One region of the Streptomyces sp. NPDC043870 genome, then DNA from elsewhere that is predicted to be linked to it. Evidence: predicted binding sites of a transcription regulator. Region 1 holds the regulator's gene; the other holds the start of a gene.
The links. The regulator HspR, encoded in region 1, represses chaperone genes until heat shock. The targets are predictions, from matches to a motif close to TTGAGNNNNNNNNNCTCAA.

Region 1 (10,503 bases):
TTGTTCCGCAGCGATTCGGGGACGTCGCCCTTCACGATCCGCTGGGCGAGGCCCTCGACGACGGCGGTCTTGCCCACGCCGGGCTCACCGATCAGCACGGGGTTGTTCTTGGTGCGGCGCGACAGGACCTGGACGACGCGGCGGATCTCGTGGTCACGGCCGATGACGGGGTCGAGCTTTCCGTCCCTCGCCGCTGCCGTGAGGTCGGTGCCGAACTTCTCCAGGGCCTTGTACTGCCCCTCGGGGTCGGGTGTGGTCACCCGGCGCCCTCCTCTTGCCTTCTCGAACGCTTCCTGAAGCTTCTCCGCGGTGGCGCCCTGCCGGGACAGCACCTCGCCCGCCCGCCCGCCCTTGGCGGCGACACCGATGAGCAGATGCTCGGTGGAGAGGTAGTCGTCGCCGAGCTCCTTGGCGCGCTGCGCGGCATCGGCGATGACGGCGAGCAGCTCGCGGTTGGGCTGCGGCGGGGCGACGGTGGACCCGGTCACGCTGGGCTGGTCGGCGAGCACCCGCTCCGCCCCGGACCGTACCGCGGCCTGGTCCGCGTCGGTCGCGGCCAGCAGATCGGTGATGTTCTCGTTGTCCTGGCCCGCGAGCAGTGCCAGCAGCAGATGCGCGGGGGTCAGGTCTGGGTGCCCCTCGGACACGGCCCGGGTGGTGGCGGCGTTGAGCGCGTCCCGGCTCCTGTTGGTCAGCTCTGCGTCCACGTGCGGTCTCTCCTCCTCCGAATCGCCTTTGACTCACACAACGTACATAAAGTTGAGCCTATTCCACTCAAGGCACTGTCAGGGTAGTACGCCGAAGCCGCCCGCAGGTAGGTTCCGGGCATGGCCATCGACCCGCGACACCCCGACACGTCCTATCTCAGCTTCTGGCGCGAGTACCACATGTGCACGCTCACGACCCCGCGTCCCGACGGCAGCCCGCACGTCGTCGCGGTGGGCGTCACCTACGACCCGGAGGGCGGCGAGAAGGGCATCGCCCGCGTGATCACCAACAAGCACAGCCACAAGGTCGCGAACGTGCTGGCCGCGGGCTCGGAGGGGGCACGGGTCGCCGTCTGCCAGGTGGACAAGGGTCGCTGGGCGACCCTGGAGGGCCGCGCCACGGTCCGTACGGAGCCGGAGGTGGTCGCGGACGCCGTCGCCCGCTACGCGGAGCGCTACGGACGCACCCCGGCCCCCAACCCGGACCGGGTGGTCATCGAGATCGCGCTCACCCGCGCGATGGGCCGGGCCTGACCGGGGGCGTCGGCCCCGGAGAAGGGGGCGTCGGCCCCGGAGAAAGAGCAAAGCACAGCGGCGCCATCGTGTTTCAGGTCCACGATGGCGCCGCTGTGTGGGGGAAGCGCCTGAGCGATCTTGAACGACGGGGGAACCGCTCAGGCACTGCGGGGGGTGGCGGTGGTGGTCTCTGGCTCGACCAGCTGATGGTCACGCTGATCGAGGTTGACGAAGATCATTCCGTACCTGATGGCACAGCGAACGGGTCGTGGGGCTCCCCGGGGCCGGCGAAGGCACCGGTAGGCGCGGACGTCCTCGTCGTCCTCGCGGGCGACGACGATCGGCTCCCCGAAGAGAGTGACCATCAACGAATCACCACGGTGGGGGATGGCCGTGACGAGATCGATGAAGTGCCACCCGGATCGGTACGCGGTCGCCATCTCACGCCGGAAGACACGGTCGTCCGGGGGAACGCTCATGCGTCGGTACCAGCCGGAGCGATGTCCCATGAAGGCTCACCTGGAGCCGCGATCACCTTGAGCGCCGGTGCAGTGTCCCACGAGGGCTCCTCGCTGCCGCCCAGAGCACCGAGAGCACCGAGAGCAGCCGCAACGGCTATAGCGCTAAGTGCGCGAACCATCCTGGTCATGACCGATCTCCACCTCTTTTGGTCCTTACCTCCTCCCCCGCGCCTAAGACGATGGCTCACTCAGAACGCTTCCACCAGCGGAGGCAGGCATCATGTTCCTGTAATTCAGGACCCTGAGGGGGGTGCAAATGATGTCAAAGAGGGGCGATCACCGACATCAGCATGGTCCGGATGAGCTCTGCCCGGCCGGCAAGGACCTCTACGCGGCCGCTCTGCGCACGGGACGGACGACCCGGTCCGAGATCGGGGCCGCTCCCTGCCTCGTCGATCTCGCACTGTTGCACCCGGATCCGGACGATCCGGAACTGCTGCGGCCGGTCGCTCCGTCCATCGCGCTCAATCAGCTGATACACCCAATAGAGCGGGAGATCCAGCAGCGGCGGCAGCGCACTATTGCGCTGGCCGACACGTTTGAGCCATTCATGGCCATCACCGCCCAGGATCCGCCCTCGACCAGCGCGATCACCGTTCTGGAGGGCCTCGAACTCATCAACGCGACGCTCGACCGCGTGACGTCCGAGTGCACCGAGGAGATGCTCACGGTGCAGCCGGGCAGCGGTCGCCGACCGCACATCCTGCAGGAGGCCCTCCGCCGCGTCGAGCCCCTGCTCGACCGTGGCATCCGGATGCGCACCCTGTACCAGCACACGGCCCGCCACCACTCCTCGACGCTGGCCTACGTGGAACGGATCTCCCCGTTCGGCCTCGAGGTGCGCACCCTCGAGGAGATCATCGACCGGCTGATCATCGTTGACCGGAAAGTTGCCTTCGTACCCGCGCGCAGCGACCGCCGTGTCGCCCTCGAACTACGGCACGAAGGCCTCGTCCAGTACCTCGTCGGCGTCTTCGACCAGTTCTGGTTGCACGGCATACCGTGGGAGGAGGAAGTCGTCGCGTACGCCCCCGTCCCCGACGGCATCAGCGGCGTCCAGCGCTCCATCGCCAAACTGCTCATCGAAGGCCATGTCGACGAGGCGATCGCGCGCCGCCTCGGCATGAACGTCCGCACCTGCCGCGCCCACATAGCCAAGCTCGCCTCCGCCCTCGGCAGTGGTTCGCGTGCGCAACTCGGCTATCTCATCGCCCAGTCCGGGATCCTGGAGCAGGACCACTCCGGAATCCTGGAGCAGCAGGACCACTGACCATGTATCAGCCCACCGCCGCCCCGGAGCCGATGGGGCGGCCGGGCCGGCCCGGACCGGCGGCAGAGCTCCTCCCCTGACCTGCGCCATCGGTGCTGACAGCGGGCCCACCGGCATGCGATCATCACGCCCGGCGCTCCCCCCACGCCCCTGGCGCCGCCCCCACGCTCCCACCGGACCGAGAGCGACCTCCCGATACTCATGCATCAGCGTCTCCGCGCTGCCTGCGCGACGGCTGCCGCCGCCATCGGCGCAGCCTCCGCCGCACTTGCCCTGCCGGCCACCGCCCACGCCGCCACCGTCACCTGCGCGGACGGCGTGTGGAAGGCCTCGTACTACGCCAACACCACCCTCACCGGCACGCCCAGGCGGACCGTGTGCGACACGTCCATCAACGAGAAGTACGGCACCGGCGCCCCCGCCGGCACCACCCTGCCCAAGGACAACTTCTCCGTCCGCTGGACCACCGCCCGCGACTTCGGCTCGGGCGGACCGTTCACCCTCACCGCCGCGGCGCAGGACGGCGTACGGGTCTACGTCGACGGCGTCCGCAGGATCGACGCCTGGAAGAACGTCAGCACCACGCAGACGAGGACCCTCAACCTCACCATGCCCAAGGGCCGCCACACCCTCCAGGTCGACTTCGCCGCCTGGACCGGCGCGGCCAACATCGGCTTCGCGTACAACCCGGTCACCACCGCCGCGGCCGACAAGGTCAAGCCGCTCGCCCCGACGGGCGGGAATACCGCGTACTCGGCCACGACGTACCGGCCGACCGTCACCTGGACCCGCAACCGCGAGATGGACATCGCCGGATACCGGGTCAAGCGCTGCACGGAGCCGTGCAGCTGGCAGACCGTCAGCGGTCCCGCCCTGCTGACCGGCACCTCGTTCACGGACGTGCCGCTGGCGAACGGACGGCTGTACTCCTACGCCGTCGCGGCCGTCGACAAGGCGGGCAACGAATCGCCCCTGGGCGGCGCCAAGTACGCCGTCACCACCGATCTGCCCGACCCCGCCGTACCGGAGGGGCTGGCGGCCACGGACACCGCCAAGGGCATCACCCTCGGCTGGGCGGCATCCGACCGCGCCACCTCCTACCGCGTCTACCGGGGCACCGACGTGTCCTTCCTGCAGGCGGTCGGCACCAGCCCGACGCCCACCTTCACGGACACCGCGGTCAAGGACAACACCGTCTACCACTACGCGGTCCAGGCCCTCGACGGATACGGCAACGAGTCCGTCCGCAGCGCCACCCAGGAGATCCGGCGCGGGGACCACCGGGTGCCCTCCGCCCCCACCCTTACGGCTCAGCCCTACGGCTCCTGGGACGGCGTACAGCTGCGCTGGACCGTGCCCGCCGGGGACAGCGGAAGGGACATCCGCGTCTACCGCTCCACCGGGTCGCCCGTCCCGGCCGGCGCCACCCCGATCACCACCTGCCGGGTGGATCATCTGACCAGGTCCTGCGTCGACGAGGGCGACCTGGAGCGCGGCACGACCTACCACTACGTCATCACCCAGGTGAACGTCGACGGCGTGGAGTCGCCCCGGTCCAACCAGGTCACCTTCACCCGGCCCGGCGACTCCGACCCACCGGCCGCCGTCACCGGCCTGACCGCCGCCCTCACCGACGGCGGCGCCATCAAGGTCGACTGGAACGACAGCCTTGAGCCGGACCTCCTGCGCTACGAGCTGCGCCGCGCCCGCGTCCACGAGGACGAGGACGGCACGGTCCTGGAGGTCGTGACGACCGAGTACCTCGGCGCCGGCACCTCGGAGTTCCTCTACCAGCCCGTACCGGACGGCGAGACCTGGGCGTTCTTCGTCGTGGCCGTCGACACGTACGGCAACGCACTGCCCTGGCAGACCGTCCCCGGCGGCTATGTCACCGCCACCGAGCCCGGGGAGCCGGCGCCGGAGGAGTGAGCCGTACGGCACACAGCACAACGGCCCTCCCCGCGGTCGCGGGGAGGGCCGTTGTCCGACTGGCCTGCTACTGGTCCCGCTTCGGCCGCCACACCACCAGCGCGCTCGTCTGCTGCACATCCTGGTACGGCACCAGATCGCGCCGGTACGACGCGTGCACCTGCGCCTCACGCTGCTGCATCGCCGCCGCCGCGCTCTCCACCGCCGCCGAGAGCTCCGCGACGCGCTGCTGGAGCGCCGCGACCTGGTTCTCCAGCTCGATGATGCGCTTGATACCCGCCAGGTTGATGCCCTCGTCCTGCGACAGCGCCTGCACCTGCCGGAGCAGTTCGATGTCACGGGCCGAGTAGCGCCGGCCGCGGCCGGCGGTGCGGTCCGGGGAGACAAGACCGAGGCGGTCGTACTGCCGCAGGGTCTGCGGGTGCAGACCGGACAGCTGAGCCGCGACCGAGATGACGTACACCGGCGTCTCGTCGGTCAGTTCATAGGCCCTGCTACCGAATCCGGGCTGTCGACGTCGACCGTCCATCGCGTCATGCTCCCTTCGCAGCCTGGAACAGTTCTGCCCGCGGATCCTCGCCCTCAGTCACCTTGCGGTAGGCCTCCAGCGCCTCACGGGCCTCGTCTCCGAGCTCCTTCGGCACCGCCACCTCCACGGTGATGAGCAGATCGCCGCGGGTGCCGTCCTTGCGGACCGCACCCTTGCCACGGGCCCGCATCGTACGGCCGTTCGGCGTACCGGCGGGCAGTTTCAGCGTGACCGGAGGGCCGCCGAGCGTCGGGACCTTCACCTCGCCGCCGAGCGCCGCCTCCGCGAAGGAGACCGGCACGGTCACGGTGAGGTTGTCGTCCCTGCGGCCGAAGACCGGGTGGGAGTCGACATGGACCACGACGTAGAGATCGCCGGCCGGTCCGCCGCGCTCGCCCGGGGCGCCCTTGCCGCGCAGCCGGATCCGCTGGCCGTCACTCACCCCCGCGGGGATGCGGACCTGCATGGTCCGGGACGACTTGGCACGGCCGCTGCCGTGGCAGACCTCGCAGGGGTCCTGGGCGATGAGCCCGCGGCCCTTGCAGTCCACGCACGGGTCGGTCAGCGAGAACGAGCCGCTGCCGCCGCGCGAGACCTGGCCGGTGCCGACACAGGTCGGGCACACGCGCGGTGTGCCGTTCTTGTCGCCGGTGCCCGAACAGGCCTTGCAGGGCTGCTGACTGGACATCCGGAGCGGGACCGTGGCCCCGTCGACGGCCTCGGTGAAGCTGAGCGTCACCTCGGACTCGATGTCCTGGCCACGGCGCGGCTGCGTACGCGTACCGGTACCGGCACCGCGGTTGAACAGCCCGCCGAAGACATCCCCGAGTCCGCCGCCGAAGCCGCCGGCACCTCCGGCACCGCCCCCTCCGCCCTGGGTGCCCCCGAAGAGGTCACCCAGGTCGAAGTTGAAGCTGCCGCCGGCGCCGGGCCCGGCCCGGAAGCCACCGTTGCCGAAGAGGGACCGCGCCTCGTCGTACTCCTTGCGCCGCTTGGGGTCGCCGAGCACGTCGTTGGCCTCGGAGATCTCCTTGAAGCGCTCCTCGGCCTTGGCGTCGCCCTTGTTGGCGTCCGGGTGGTTCTCGCGGGCGAGCTTCCGGTACGCCTTCTTGATCTCCGCGTCGGTGGCGTCCTTGGGGACGCCGAGGACCTTGTAGTAGTCCTTCTCGACGAAGTCCTTCGTGCTCATCGACGTCCCTCCTTCCGGTACGTCACTGCGTCGGTCACTGCGTCAGCCCTCGTCCGGGCCACCGCTCTCCTCGTCCGGTGCCTGCTCCGCCTGGTCCTTCGGCTGGGCCCCGGGCTGGGGCTCGGCCACCGCGACGCGGGCGGGGCGGATGGTCCGCTCGCCGATCCGGTACCCCGGCTGCAGGATCGCGACGCAGGTCGTCTCGGTGACGTCCGGCGCGTACGAGTGCATCAGGGCTTCGTGGATCGTCGGGTCGAAGGGCTCGCCCTCCTTGCCGAACTGCTGCAGGCCCATCTTGGCGGCGACCGTCTCCAGCGATTCGGCCACCGACTTGAAGCCGCCCACCAGTTCGCCGTGCTCCCGGGCGCGGCCGATGTCGTCGAGGACGGGCAGGAGCTCGGTCAGGAGCTGCGCGACGGCGATCTCCTTGACCGTGATCCGGTCCCGCTCCACGCGGCGACGGTAGTTCTGGTACTCGGCCTGGAGCCGCTGGAGGTCCATCGTGCGCTCGTTGAGCGCGGTACGGACCTGGTCCAGCTGGGCCGTCAGGCCTGCCTGAGCTGCGGTCTGTGCTGCGTCCCCGGCCGGGGCCGCCCCCTCCTCGACGGAGGGGGAGGCGGCCTGCGCCGCTTCGTCGGGAGTGGCGCCGGAGGGGACGTCGGGCTTCTCCTCGAAGCCCGGGGTCTCCTCCGTCATCAGGCAGCGCCGCCCTTCGGCTTCTCGTCGTCGACGATCTCGGCGTCGACGACATCGTCCTCGGCCTGCGCGCCGGCACCGGCGCCCGGTGCGTCACCGCCGCCCGCGGCCTGCTGGGCCTGCGCGTCGGCGTACATGGCCTGGCCGAGCTTCTGGGAGACGGCCGCGACCTTCTCGGTGGCGGTACGGATCTCCGCGGTGTCCTCGCCCTTCAGCTTCTCCTTGAGCTCGGTCACCGCCGTCTCGACCTCGGTCTTGACGTCGCCCGGGACCTTGTCCTCGTTGTCCTTGAGGAACTTCTCGGTCTGGTAGACGAGCTGCTCGGCCTGGTTGCGGGTCTCGGCGGCCTCGCGGCGGCGGTGGTCCTCCTCCGCATACTGCTCGGCCTCCTGGCGCATCCGGTCGACCTCGTCCTTGGCGAGCGAAGAGCCGCCGGTGACGGTCATCTTCTGCTCCTTGCCCGTGCCCAGGTCCTTCGCGGTCACGTGCATGATGCCGTTGGCGTCGATGTCGAAGGAGACCTCGATCTGCGGGACGCCGCGCGGGGCCGGCGGAAGGCCGGTCAGCTCGAACATGCCGAGCTTCTTGTTGTACGCCGCGATCTCGCGCTCGCCCTGGTAGACCTGGATCTGCACGGACGGCTGGTTGTCCTCGGCCGTCGTGAAGATCTCGGACCGCTTGGTCGGGATCGTGGTGTTGCGCTCGATGAGCTTGGTCATGATGCCGCCCTTGGTCTCGATACCGAGGGACAGCGGGGTCACGTCGAGGAGCAGGACGTCCTTGACCTCACCCTTGAGGACACCGGCCTGGAGGGTGGCGCCGATGGCGACGACCTCGTCCGGGTTCACACCCTTGTTGGCCTCCTTGCCGCCGGTCAGCTCCTTGACGAGCTCGGCGACGGCCGGCATACGGGTCGAACCACCGACGAGAACGACGTGGTCGATCTCGGAGAGCTGGATGCCCGCGTCCTTGATGACGTTGTGGAACGGCGTCTTGCAGCGCTCCAGCAGGTCGGCGGTCAGCTGCTGGAACTGGGCGCGCGTGAGCTTCTCGTCCAGGTGCAGCGGGCCCTCGGCGGACGCCGTGATGTAGGGCAGGTTGATCGTCGTCTCGGTCGAGGACGACAGCTCGATCTTCGCCTTCTCCGCAGCCTCGCGGAGACGCTGGAGAGCCATCTTGTCCTTGGACAGGTCGACCCCGTGACCGTTGGCGAACTGCTTCACCAGGTAGTCGACGACGCGCTGGTCCCAGTCGTCACCACCGAGGTGGTTGTCACCGTTGGTGGCCTTCACCTCGACGACACCGTCGCCGATCTCCAGCAGCGAGACGTCGAAGGTACCGCCACCGAGGTCGAAGACGAGGATGGTCTGGTCGTCCTTGTCGAGGCCGTAGGCCAGGGCGGCGGCCGTCGGCTCGTTGACGATGCGCAGGACGTTGAGGCCCGCGATCTCGCCGGCCTCCTTGGTGGCCTGACGCTCGGAGTCGTTGAAGTACGCCGGGACGGTGATGACCGCGTCCGTGACCTTCTCGCCCAGGTACGACTCGGCGTCCCGCTTCAGCTTCTGCAGGATGAACGCGGAGATCTGCTGCGGGTTGAAGTTCTTCCCGTCCAGCTCGATCTTCCAGTCCGTACCCATGTGACGCTTCACGGACCGGATGGTCCGGTCCACGTTGGTGACCGCCTGACGCTTCGCGACCTCTCCGACGAGCACCTCACCGTTCTTGGCGAAGGCGACGACGGACGGCGTGGTCCTGGCGCCCTCGGCGTTGGTGATGACGGTGGGCTCACCGCCCTCCAGAACGCTGACGACGGAGTTAGTCGTGCCCAGGTCGATGCCGACCGCACGTGCCATTTCGATTCCTCCAGTGGGCTGGACTTGAGTACTGCACTTCCCGGGGACCGTGACATCGGCGACTTCGCCGCGGGCCACCCGGATCCCAGCCGGAAAAACATTGCGGCTGAGGCGCCCCCACCCGGTCTTCCGGGGATAAACCTGAGCGGGACACGCTCAAGGATGCATCACGGATCCCATCGAGTCAACAGACCTGAGTCGAGGCGACTCAACTATGGTGCGCCGCCCAAGAGACACCTGTCCGGCGCGGCCTGCGCTCTCCTCCGCCCCCACCATGCCATCGTTCTACAAAGCATGCGAAAAGTTCACAGACGCGGCATACATCAACAGAGAACGTCAGAGAACGACAGAACGGTCAGGTGAGAGCCGTGCACGCCGTGCAGCCCAAGCGCCTTCTCGATCTGACCCTCGGCACCGCCCTGCTGATGCTCGCCGCGCCCCTGCTGGCCGCGGCGGCCTGCTCGACGGCACTGAAGCGCCGGCCCGGCGGCGTATTCGTACGGGAACTCAAGACCGGACAGCACGGCTACCCGTTCACGGTCCGCTCACTGCGCACCCGTCGCCTCCGGCTGGATCTGCTGTCCCGGCTGCCCCATGTCGTACGGGGCGAGATGTCCCTGGTCGGCCCGGCGGCACTGGCGCCCGACGACCCTCGCGCGGCACGGCCCTGGCGGCAGACCGTCAAACCGGGGCTGACCGGCCCCGCACAGCTCCGCCGGCATTCCACGCTCCCGTGGGACGAGTCCGAACTGCTCGATCAGCACTATGTGGAGCACTATTGGATCGGGCTGGATCTGGCCGTTCTCCTGCGTACGATTCCAGCCCTGCGACCGGCTCGCACTCAGGGTGACCTGAGCGACGCAGATCACCGCTTGCCTGGCTACAGTGCGGCGGAATAAGTGGGTAGTCTCAGCACGGACTGAATAAGTTACCGCTTAGTAAGTGCTGATTCCCCACCTCGCAGGCCCGAGGAGCCCCCAATGCAACTCGCCGCGATCATCGTGTCGCTGGTCCTGACCGTGGTCGGCGTTGCGCTCATCGCCCGAGCCGTCGCGCAGATCTACCGGTTCGTCAAGCTCGGTCAGCCCGTGCCTGCGGGCAGCCGCACCGACAACCCCAAGGCCCGCACGATCACCCTTGTCAGGGAGTTCCTCGGCCACACGCGGATGAACCGCTGGGGGATCGTGGGCTTCGCCCACTGGTTCGTCGCCATCGGCTTCCTGACGCTGCCCCCGACGCTCGCACAGGCGTACGGCCAGCTCTTCCAGGCCGACTGGACCCTGCCGATCATCG
Region 2 (10,503 bases), on a different contig from region 1:
CGTCCCAGAAGGCGTTGACGAAGGAGCCGCCGAACAGGGTCACGCCGACCAGCGAGTTGACGGCGGTACCGCGGCCGTCGAGCCCGTTCCTGCCGTGGTTCTCCTTGAAGTAGTCGTAGACCTGGCCCGCCGCCCAGTGCGCGTCGACCGCGCCGGCGTCGGTGGCGCCCTTGCCGAAGTCCGCCGCCGCGGAGCCGAACACCTTGATTCCGGCGGGCCATTGGCCGACGGCATCGTTCACGTCGACGCTCGAGGCGTCCCACGTGCTGAGCGTGTTCCTGCTGCTGTCGGCCATGCGCGCGTAGTCGGTCATGACGTACTCGCCGCGGGAGGCGTCGAGATAGAGATCCAGGCCGACCTTGGTGCCGTTCAGCCGTACGCCGCTGCCCTTGGTGCCGGGGTGGGCGGCCGGATCGTCCGCCGCGGCCCGCGCCGAGGCCTTCCCGGCGGCGGCGTTCGGTGCCGTGCCGGGGGTGCCCGTCGCGGCCTGCGGCCGGGTCAGGGTTTTGAGGCCGCTGTACTGCAGCACCGGATAGCCGGACCAGGCGTCGACGTAGACCTGCTGCAGCACCGGCTCGCCGGTTGCGGGGTTCGTGCCGCGTACGGTCACGTGGTACGCGAGCACGCCCTCGCCGCGCGGGATGACGACGAGTCCGCCCGCGATGCCACTGAGCGCCTTCGCCTTCGCGGACTTCTGGCCCTCCTCGCGCACGGCGTCGGCCTTGGTCAGCTGCCCGCCGCCGAGCCGCCGGGCGGTGGCGGCGACCGCGCGGCGCACCGCCACGTCCTTGGCGACGGCGGGCTCCGTGCCGGTCGTCAGACCGGTGAAGTACTTGCCGGAGGTGCCGGTGACGACGCGCTTGCCGCCCGCGGTCTCCATCCTTACGACGTACTGGCCGCCGAGCACCGGGATCCCGCGGTGCTTCTGCTGGAGCCGTACGGTCTCGTCCGCGCCGCGCTTCAGTGTCCCGAGCGGGGCGAGGTCGCGCCGCGGCTCGGCGATGCGGTAGCGGCTCTCCTTGGCCGCGAGGTGCCCGCGGGCCGCGTCCGCCGGGGCCGCCTTGGCGTCCACGGCCTCGTGCAGGCCGTCGACCAGGGCGGGAGTCGCCGTGTCGTCCCCCGGAACGACCTCGACGGGCGGTGCCGGCGGCGGGGTCGCCGCCTGGGCCGGAACCGCGGTGATCAGGAGGCCGGCAGCGGCCAGGAGCGCGGCGAGACCGGCCCCCCTGGGCATCCCCCCGGACACGCCGGGTCTCGGTCCTCCATGGTTCTTGCTGGGCTTGCGCACAGTACGTACCCCTCCCACGTGCTTGGTCAGAGCCGGTTCAGGTGGTCATGGCCATGCAACCCGTGAGGTGCCAACCGATCAATGAGCCAGGTGCGTTGACAAGTGGACATGCACACTTGTGTGTCCCGTGAAGAGAGAGTGAGAATTCCCCGCATGATCGAGGGGGAGTTGCACACCCTCGGCCTGGGGGCGGTCGAGGAACGCGCGTACGAGGCCCTGTTCAAGGAGCACGCAAAAGGGACGGAGGAGTTGGCGCGGCAGCTGAAGCTGCCGCAGCACCAACTGCAGGCGGCTCTCGACCGGCTGGTCGAGCACGGGCTCGCGCTGCCGCCGCGCGTCGGCGGTGCGCTGCCCCGCCCGGCCGCTCCGGCTGCCGCGATCCGTACGCTCATTCACCGCCGTCAGGCCGAACTGCATATGAAATCGGCCGAACTGGAGCGATTACGGATGACCGCCGACCAGCTCGCAGGCCGGCTGGTGTCGGGGGCGCCGACCGCGCCCGGAAGCGGCATCGAGGTGGTCAAGGGGCAGCGGGCGATCGGGGAACGGGCCGATGACCTGCTGGCCTCCGCGGAGCGGGAGGTGGTCATCCTGGACCGGCCGCCGTACGTGAAGGGGCAGCGGGGCGACGGCGGTCCGGGGCCGCACGGGCTCGACATCGAGGGCCTGCTGGACCGTGGGGTGGTGGTGCGTACGGTCCTCGACCGGGACGGCCTGTCGACGCCGGAACGGATGCGTTCGCTGAGCGCACTGGTGGAGCGGGGCCTGCGGGCCCGGATCGCGCCGGCCGTACCGACCAAACTGATCGCCGTCGACCGGCGGATCACCCTCCTGCCGCCGAGCGACGCGGCCGATCCACGGGCGTCCGCGCTGGTGATCGGTGAGGGCCTGCTCGGCAACGCGCTGGTGCCGCTCTTCGAGACCGTATGGGACCGGGCCACTCCGCTGGGCGGCTCCGGCGGGCCGCTGCCGACGGCGCAGAAGGAGCTGCTGGCGCTGCTCGCGGCCGGGCTCAAGGACGAGGCGATCGCCCGTCGGCTGGGGGTGCATGTGCACACGGCCCGGCGGCGGATCACGCGGCTGCTGGAGTCGCTGGGCGCGGAGACGCGCTTCCAGGCGGGAGCGCAGGCGACCCTGCGGGGGTGGCTCGACATGTGAGTGGTAAGGATGGTGAGCATGCAGGGAAGCGAGGGAAACGTGGGGTGTATGCGCTGGAAGAGGCCCGTTTTGTGGTCCGCCGTCGCTGTGCTGACGGCGGCCGCGGCGTGTGTGGGGCCTACGGCTACGCACTCCGCGGCACCCCTCATGCCCGCCAAGCCCCGCCCCCGGGCCAAGGGGCCCGCGCCGCAGACCTCGGCCGTGCCGTCCGACGGGCTCCGTTCGGTCGGTGTGCTGCTCGACGACAAGGACCACTGGTGCACGGCGAGCGTCGTCGACAGCCCGCGGGGCAATGTCGTCGCCACGGCCGCGCACTGCGTCTTCGAGTACGGGACGTACGCGAGCGACTTCTCGTTCGCGCCGGGCTTCCGGGGCGGCGGGAAGGGCTCGGCCCCGTACGGGACGTGGAAGGTCGCCGCGATCCAGGTCGACGACCGCTGGCGCAAGGACGAGGACGACGCGGTCGACTACGCCTTTCTGACGCTGGAGCCGGACGCGCGGGGCCGTGAGGTGCAGGACGTGGTGGGCGCGACGGTCCCCGACTGGTCGTCGAAGCCGCGCCGCCGGGTCACCGTGGTCGGTTACCCGAATCCGGACCACAATCCCGCGAACCGCCCGATCACCTGCACCACCGACGCCCGGCACGACGCCGACCAGCCCGCGGAGATGGTCCGCATCGAGTGCGCGGGCTTCTGGGACGGCACCAGCGGCAGCCCGTGGCTCGCCGACTATGTGGACGCGGCTCGGCCGGGCCGAGTCATAGGCGTCCTGAGCGGCGGCGACACGGACACCGAGTCGACAGCGGTGCTCTTCGACGCGCGTGCCCGCGCGCTCTACACGAAGGCGACGCGCGCGGAGGGGTGACCGGGGCTCCGCCCCGGACCCCGGAACTTCAGTCTCCCCCACCCCCTGCGGGCATGGGGAACCCCCAGCGGGCCGGCTTTTCCGGCCCGTTGGGGGTATCTCCCGGGCGAAGCTCCGGAATGGACCTGGGACACGGCCAAGGCCGTACGGGGTCCGCGGCGGAGCCCCGGTTCACACGGTCTACGCCGCCACCGGCACCACAACCTCCGCCGGGGCCAGGGCGATCTCCAGGACCTGGCGGACATCGGTCACCGGGTGGACGTCCAGCTTGTCGAGGACCTCGGCCGGGACGTCGTCCAGGTCGGCCTCGTTGCGCTTGGGGATCACGACGGTCGTGGTCCCCGCCCGGTGCGCGGCCAGGAGCTTCTGCTTCAGACCACCGATCGGGAGGACGCGCCCGGTCAGCGACACCTCACCGGTCATGGCCACGTCCGTACGGACCAGCCTGCCGGAGAGCAGCGACGCCAGCGCCGTGGTCATCGTGATGCCCGCGCTCGGGCCGTCCTTCGGGACCGCGCCCGCCGGGAAGTGGATGTGCACACCCCGGTCCTTCAGGTCGGCGACGGGCAGTTCCAGTTCCGCACCGTGCGAGCGCAGGAAGCTCAGCGCGATCTGCGCGGACTCCTTCATGACGTCACCGAGCTGGCCGGTCAGGGTCAGCCCCGCGGCTCCCGTCTCGGGGTCGGCGAGCGACGCCTCGACGTACAGGACGTCGCCGCCCGCGCCGGTCACCGCGAGACCGGTGGCCACGCCCGGCACCGCGGTGCGGCGCTCGGCCGGGTCCTGGGCGGACTCGGGAACGTGGTGCGGCCGGCCGACCAGCCCGCGCAGCTCCCCTTCCGTGACGGTGAACGGCAGCTCCTGCTCGCCCAGTTCGTGCTGGGCTGCGACCTTCCGGAGCAGCCGCGCGATCGCACGCTCCAGGTTCCGCACGCCCGCCTCGCGGGTGTACTCACCGGCCAGCTTCCGCAGCGCGGAGTCGTCCAGGACGACCTCGCCCGGCTCCAGGCCGGCCCGCTCCAGCTGGCGCGGGAGCAGGTGGTCACGGGCGATGACGACCTTCTCGTCCTCGGTGTAGCCGTCGAGCCTGACCAGCTCCATCCGGTCGAGCAGGGCCTCGGGGATGGCTTCCAGGACATTCGCGGTCGCCAGGAAGACGACGTCGCTCAGGTCGAGTTCGACTTCCAGGTAGTGGTCGCGGAAGGTGTGGTTCTGCGCCGGGTCGAGGACTTCGAGCAGCGCCGCGGCCGGGTCGCCGCGGAAGTCGGAGCCGACCTTGTCGATCTCGTCGAGCAGGACCACCGGGTTCATCGAGCCGGCCTCCTTGATGGCGCGGACGATACGGCCCGGCAGCGCGCCGACGTACGTACGCCGGTGGCCCCGGATCTCGGCCTCGTCCCGTACACCGCCGAGTGCGACCCGGACGAACTTCCGCCCCATCGCGTGCGCGACGGACTCACCGAGCGAGGTCTTGCCGACGCCGGGCGGGCCGACGAGCGCGAGAACCGCACCCCCGCGCCGCCCGCCGACCACGCCCAGCCCCCGGTCGGCGCGCCGTTTGCGCACCGCCAGGTATTCGGTGATCCGTTCCTTCACGTCCTCCAGGCCCGCGTGCTCGGCGTCGAGGACCGCCTTGGCACCCTGGATGTCGTACGCGTCCTCTGTCCGGTCGTTCCACGGCAGCTCCAGGACCGTGTCGAGCCAGGTGCGGATCCAGGAGCCCTCGGGGCTCTGGTCGCTGGACCGCTCCAGCTTCTCGACCTCTTTGAGGGCTGCCTCGCGGACCTTCTCGGGGAGGTCCGCGGCCTCGACCCGGGCGCGGTAGTCGTCGGACTCGTCGCCGTCGGACTCGCCGTTGAGCTCGCGCAGCTCCTTGCGTACGGCGTCGAGCTGGCGCCGCAGCAGGAACTCCCTCTGCTGCTTGTCGACGCCCTCCTGGACGTCCTTGGCGATGGATTCGGCGACATCCTGCTCGGCGAGGTGCTCGCGGAGTTGCTCGGTGGCGAGCTTGAGGCGCGCGACCGGGTCGCTGGTCTCCAGCAGCTCCACCTTCTGGGCGGTGGTCAGGTACGGCGAGTAGCCGGAGTTGTCGGCGAGGGCGGAGACGTCGTCGATCTGCTGGACACGGTCCACGACCTGCCAGGCACCGCGCTTCTTCAGCCAGCTGGTGGCGAGCGCCTTGTACTCCTTCACCAGTTCGGCGACGGAGCCGGGCAGCGGGTCGGGCACGATCTCCTCGACCCGGAGACCCTCGACCCAGAGGGCGCCGCCGGGGCCGGTCGTACCCGCGCCGATCCGCACCCTGCTGCGGCCGCGGATCAGCGCTCCGGGGTCGCCGTCGGAGAGCCGCCCGACCTGCTCGACGGTGCCGAGCACACCGGTCGCGGCGTACGTCCCGTCAATGCGCGGTACGAGCAGCACCCTTGGCTTGCCCGATGCCGAACGGGCGGCTGCCTGGGCGGCCTCCACCGCGGCCCGTACGTCGGGGTCGGACAGGTCGAGCGGTACCACCATCCCGGGCAGCACGACCTCGTCGTCGAGCGGCAGCACAGGCAGGGTGAGGGCGTTGTTGTACGCCGAGGACTCAGCAGCCATGATCTCCCCTTCGGCAGTCAAGTTGAGTTGTATGGACTCAATGCAGAAGGACCCCCGGATGTTCCCCCGGAGGTGTTCGCTGTCAGCGATCACCGCTGTCGCACTCCGTGACCGATCAGATGTAATAGGCGCATGACGAAGCCATCTATTACGCACGAGTCGTCGGTCACGCATGCGATACGGGCTTGGGTGGGCGGGTGGGTCGTCTCGCGGGGCGCCGCGGAACCCGTCGCCGAGCCATGGGGCCTCACGGTCGATGTCGGGCTCCCCCGGCACACGACCCGACATGTCCTCACCGACAGCAGCGAGGCGGCCGTCCGCGCTGTCGCCGCCGCGGCCCGGACTCCGGGGCTCTGGCTCAAGGTGTTCGAGGAGCCGGAGCGGGTCCTCGCCTGGCTCGGGCCGGACTGGACGCCCGACGAGCCCGGGTTCCTGATGACGGCCGGACTGCGTCGGACGGAACCCGCCCCCGTGCCCGCCGGCCACCGGCTGCGCACCTGGACGCGGGACGGGGTCACCCGGGCCCTCGTCACGACCGCTGACGGCGCGTTCGCCGCCCGCGGTCAGATCGCGACGACCGGTGCCACAGCCGTGATCGACCAGATCGAGACCGCCCCCGAGCACCGGCGCAAGGGTCTGGGCAGGCTGGTGATGCGCACGGTCCAGAACGCCGCGGTCGAACGGGGTGCCACCACGGGCGTACTGGGTGGGACGCCCGACGGGCGGGCCCTGTACGAGTCACTCGGATGGCGCGTGATCGCCCCGCTCGTCAGCGTCTACTTCGACGCCGCCCGGCCGGAGTAGGCAGCGGACCCCGGACGGCCGGGGGGCCTCCCGCACCCGCCCGGTTCCCTGCCGTGCGCCCATCGGCGTACCACCGGCCAGCACAGGACACCGGTCAGCAGCGCAAGGGGATGACCCCAGTTGCTGAGCGGGTCCTCGTACGCCAGCAGGTCCTGCACCAGCAGCACCGACACCCACCCGAGCGCCGCCGTCCGCACGACCGGGGTGAACAGCCCGGCCAGCGCGCCGACGCACGTCAGCAGGCCGAAGCTGATGCCGTAGTCGAGCCGGTGCAGAGACGTCTCGGGCAGCTGCCCGGCCATGACGGAGAGGCCGACCGGGATCTCCGTGGCGAGCGTGGCCACCACGTGCCCGCCCAGGAACACCGCGGCCGCGCGCCACGAGCCGATACGCCGCTCCAGCGCCGTGAGGACGAACACGAACCCCACGGCATACGGCGAGGCCAGCCCGCCCGCGACCCACAGGGCGCTGGCGACGAGCACGAGCAGCGGCGTCACGCTGAGATGCGCGACGTCCGTGCTGGAGCCGCGCAGCAGGGCGGAGACGGTGGCCTGATCGCCGTACTCGGCGAAGAGGGACGTCGCGACGAGGACGAGGGTGTAGCAGAAGGTGAAGGGCGTGCCGGCCGGAGTGGGAAGGAGCCGGGCGAGCCGCCGCCACACGGGGGCGGGACCGGGCGGCGCGGCCGCGGGCTCAGGCGCGGACAACGGCTCGCGCGCCGCCGCGAGCCGGGGGCCGGGCGTCGGCTCCCGTAGGGAGGCCGACTCCCGTACGGCCGGGGTCTCGTGTGCGTACGGGGTCTTCCGGACGACCGGGGTCTCGTGCGTGGGCTCGGGTGCGGGTGAAGGCGCGGACGTCCTTGTGCGTCCGGCCGCGGGCTCCGGGGCGCGCGGTGGCGCGGACGACGCGGTCCGCTGGGTCGGGACACCGCCCAGCCGTTCGGCACCGGCGTACTCGGCCGGCTCCCGTGACTCAAGCCGCTGCACCGCGCGAGGCTCCTTCGTATCGACAGCCCCCGAACCCTGCCCAGTCAACGCGATCATCACGCGTCCCGTTCCGTGAAGCACACCACAGGGGACCACTTCTCGGCCCCGTCCCGCGTTCCCGTGAACCGGGCGGCCCGCCACGAGCGATAGAGAGGGCGTGAGACTGTTGCGCCCCACGGAGGGAGACCGGGACGACGACGCGGCGCTGCTGCGTGCCGTCGCGGACGGGGACCCGGAAGCGCTCGCTGCGCTCTACGACCGGCATGCGGGCTGGCTGCACGCCCGGCTGACGCGACGATGCGGCGATCCGGAGACCGTACGGGAAGTACTGCAGGACACCTTCGTCACGGCCTGGCGGTCCGCCGGTGCGCATCGCGGCGGGGAGGCGGGCGGCTGGCTCTGGGTGATCGCGGCCCGCCGACTGGTCGACGCCCGCCGCGCCCGGGCCCGCGCCGACGAGCCGGCTCCCGTCGGGCAGTTGCCGGTCGCGACCGCGCCGTCGGCGGAGGAACGGGTGCTGGCGGGGCTGGAGTACGGAGACGTGGGCGCCGCGCTCGGCCGTATCTCGCCGGAACTGCGGGACGTCCTGCGCGCCACTGTCATCGACGGCCTGACGACCCGGGAGGCGGCACGGCTCCTGGGCATCCCGGAAGGCACGGTCAAGACCCGGGCCCAGCGCGCCCGCCGCGCACTGCGCGCCGCGCTGGCCGAACAGGCACCGGGCACAGAGGCGTTGGGAGGCATGGCATGAACGAGCCCGACTGGCATGTGAACGACCTTCTGGCGGCCGGTTACGCGGCCGGCACCCTGCCCGAACCGGACGCCTGGTCGCTGGAGAAGCACGTCGAGTCCTGTGCCGGCTGTGCCGCCCGGGTCTCGGCCGCGGTCCGCGCGACTCCCGCCGGCCCCGCACTGGACGCCGTCCGCGCGGCCGTCCTGGCGGAGGCGGCCCTTACGGCGGCGAGCGCGGTGCCTCGGCGGCGCGCAGTCGGCTCGAAGCCAGGGCCTGCCTTCCGGATCGGGCCGGCAGCGACCTCTGCGGCTACCGCCGTGGGGCGAGCGGGGTCCGGTGCGTGCGATCGCGAGGCGGGGGAGGGAGTCATGGCGGAGCCATGGCGACCGACGGCAACGCGGCGAGGTGCGGCACCAGGGCCTGCGAGCCCGGCAAGATCCGGAAGACAGGCCCTGCGTGCGGCGATGCGCGGACTGCGGGCCGCGGGGCCGGCATTGCACGGGCCGTGGCTGGCCGCGCTCGTGGTGGTGGCAGCGGCCGCCGTGGGACTGGCCTACGGGGCCGGGTTCACCGGTGCGCGTCAGCTGTTGCTGGCCGTGGCGCCCGTACTGCCGCTCGCGGGGGTGGCGGTGTCGTACGGGCGCCACGCGGATCCGCTGTACGAGGTCGCCGCGGCCACGCCGTCCGGCGGGCTGCGGCTGCTGCTGGTCAGGACCGCCACCGTACTCGCGGTGAGTGTGCCGCTGCTGACGTCGGCGGGCGCGGTGCTGCCGCCCTCGGCGGGGGCGCCGGGGGCCGCCGCGTGGCTGCTGCCCGGTCTGGCGCTCACTCTCGCGGTCCTCGCGCTCGGTTCGTACATCGGGTGCCGCACCGCCGCCGCGGTGGTCGCCACCGGATGGCTGGCCGTGGCCGTCGGTCCCGCGCTCCTGACGGGACGGCAGCTCGGCGGGACGGCCGCCGCACTGGCCGAGCACCTCGGCCCGTACCTCTCCGGCGCCACGGCGCAGTCCGCCTGGGCCGCGGCGGCCGCGGTGTGCGCGGGACTGCTCGCCGTGCGCCGGCACGCATTCGACGCTCCGCACTGGGGCCACTGGGGTCACTGGGGGAATCCATGAACACGAACACCGTAAGAGTCCGCGAGCTGACGGTCCGGCACCGCAGGACCGTCGCGCTGGACGCCGTGGAACTCGGCTTCGGCACCGGCGTACACGGGCTGCTCGGCCCGAACGGCGCGGGAAAGACCTCGCTCGTCCGGGTGCTGGCGACGGTCGCGGCACCCTCCGGCGGGCGCGTGGAACTGCTCGGCCGGGATGCCTCCGGGCACCGGGAACGCACCGAGATCCGGCGCCGACTGGGCTATCTGCCACAGGAGTTCGGCTACTACCCGGGCTTCACGGTGCGGGAGTTCGTCGCATATGTGGCGTGGCTCAAGGAGATGGCTCCGGCGGCGGTCCCGGCCGCCGTGGAACGCGCGGTCGAACGGGTGGGGCTCGCGGACCGCATCGACGCGAAGGTGAGGACGCTCTCGGGCGGCATGGTGCGGCGCGTCGGCATCGCCCAGGCGATCGTCAACGAACCGGAGTTGCTGCTCCTCGACGAGCCGACCGCCGGTCTCGACCCGGAGCAGCGCGTCGAGTTCAGAGCACTGCTCCGGGACGTGGGCACCGCTGCCACCGTGATCGTCTCCACGCACCTCGTCGAGGACGTCGCCGCGGCCTGCGGCGAGGTGACCCTCCTCGACGCCGGCCGGGTCGCCTTCCGCGGCACGACCGCCGAACTGACCGCACTGGGCAAGGACGCGGCGGACGACTCCGCCAACGCCATCGAACGGGGCTACACCATCGCGCTCAAGGCCCATCGCGACGCCGCACCGGCGGCCGGCACCCCGGTGGGAAGGACCCGATGACCACCGTCCACGCCACCGGCACACCGGACGCGCCCGCCGGGACCCGTTCCCGGCCCGGACGCCTGCCCCGCTTCCTGCCCCGCTCCCTGCGCACCGAACTGCGGCGCGGCATCGGCCCGTGGACCGGCGCGGCCGGCACCATCGCCGTCGCGGTCGCCATGTACGCCAA

Region 2: a site for HspR is predicted at 5,928-5,946, ahead of lon (endopeptidase La). Genes of this name have one in related genera too.

Annotation. Positions count from the first base shown of each region.
Region 1 is NZ_JBWKDT010000017.1:18,773-29,275, reverse strand. It holds gene clpB (ATP-dependent chaperone ClpB) at 1-707, opposite strand, end outside; gene AC0699_RS21395 (pyridoxamine 5'-phosphate oxidase family protein) at 828-1,241, shown strand; gene AC0699_RS21390 ((2Fe-2S)-binding protein) at 1,382-1,702, opposite strand; gene AC0699_RS21385 (helix-turn-helix transcriptional regulator) at 2,001-3,014, shown strand; gene AC0699_RS21380 (fibronectin type III domain-containing protein) at 3,216-4,943, shown strand; gene AC0699_RS21375 (heat shock protein transcriptional repressor HspR) at 5,011-5,472, opposite strand; gene dnaJ (molecular chaperone DnaJ) at 5,477-6,661, opposite strand; gene grpE (nucleotide exchange factor GrpE) at 6,704-7,357, opposite strand; gene dnaK (molecular chaperone DnaK) at 7,357-9,210, opposite strand; gene AC0699_RS21355 (sugar transferase) at 9,579-10,109, shown strand; gene AC0699_RS21350 ((Fe-S)-binding protein) at 10,191-10,503, shown strand, end outside.
Region 2 is NZ_JBWKDT010000013.1:104,754-115,256, reverse strand. It holds gene AC0699_RS18675 (M4 family metallopeptidase) at 1-1,234, opposite strand, end outside; gene AC0699_RS18670 (helix-turn-helix domain-containing protein) at 1,442-2,446, shown strand; gene AC0699_RS18665 (trypsin-like serine peptidase) at 2,594-3,310, shown strand; gene lon (endopeptidase La) at 3,491-5,905, opposite strand; gene AC0699_RS18655 (GNAT family N-acetyltransferase) at 6,038-6,709, shown strand; gene AC0699_RS18650 (rhomboid-like protein) at 6,682-7,695, opposite strand; gene AC0699_RS18645 (RNA polymerase sigma factor) at 7,853-8,446, shown strand; gene AC0699_RS18640 (zf-HC2 domain-containing protein) at 8,443-9,543, shown strand; gene AC0699_RS18635 (ABC transporter ATP-binding protein) at 9,540-10,334, shown strand; gene AC0699_RS18630 (hypothetical protein) at 10,331-10,503, shown strand, end outside.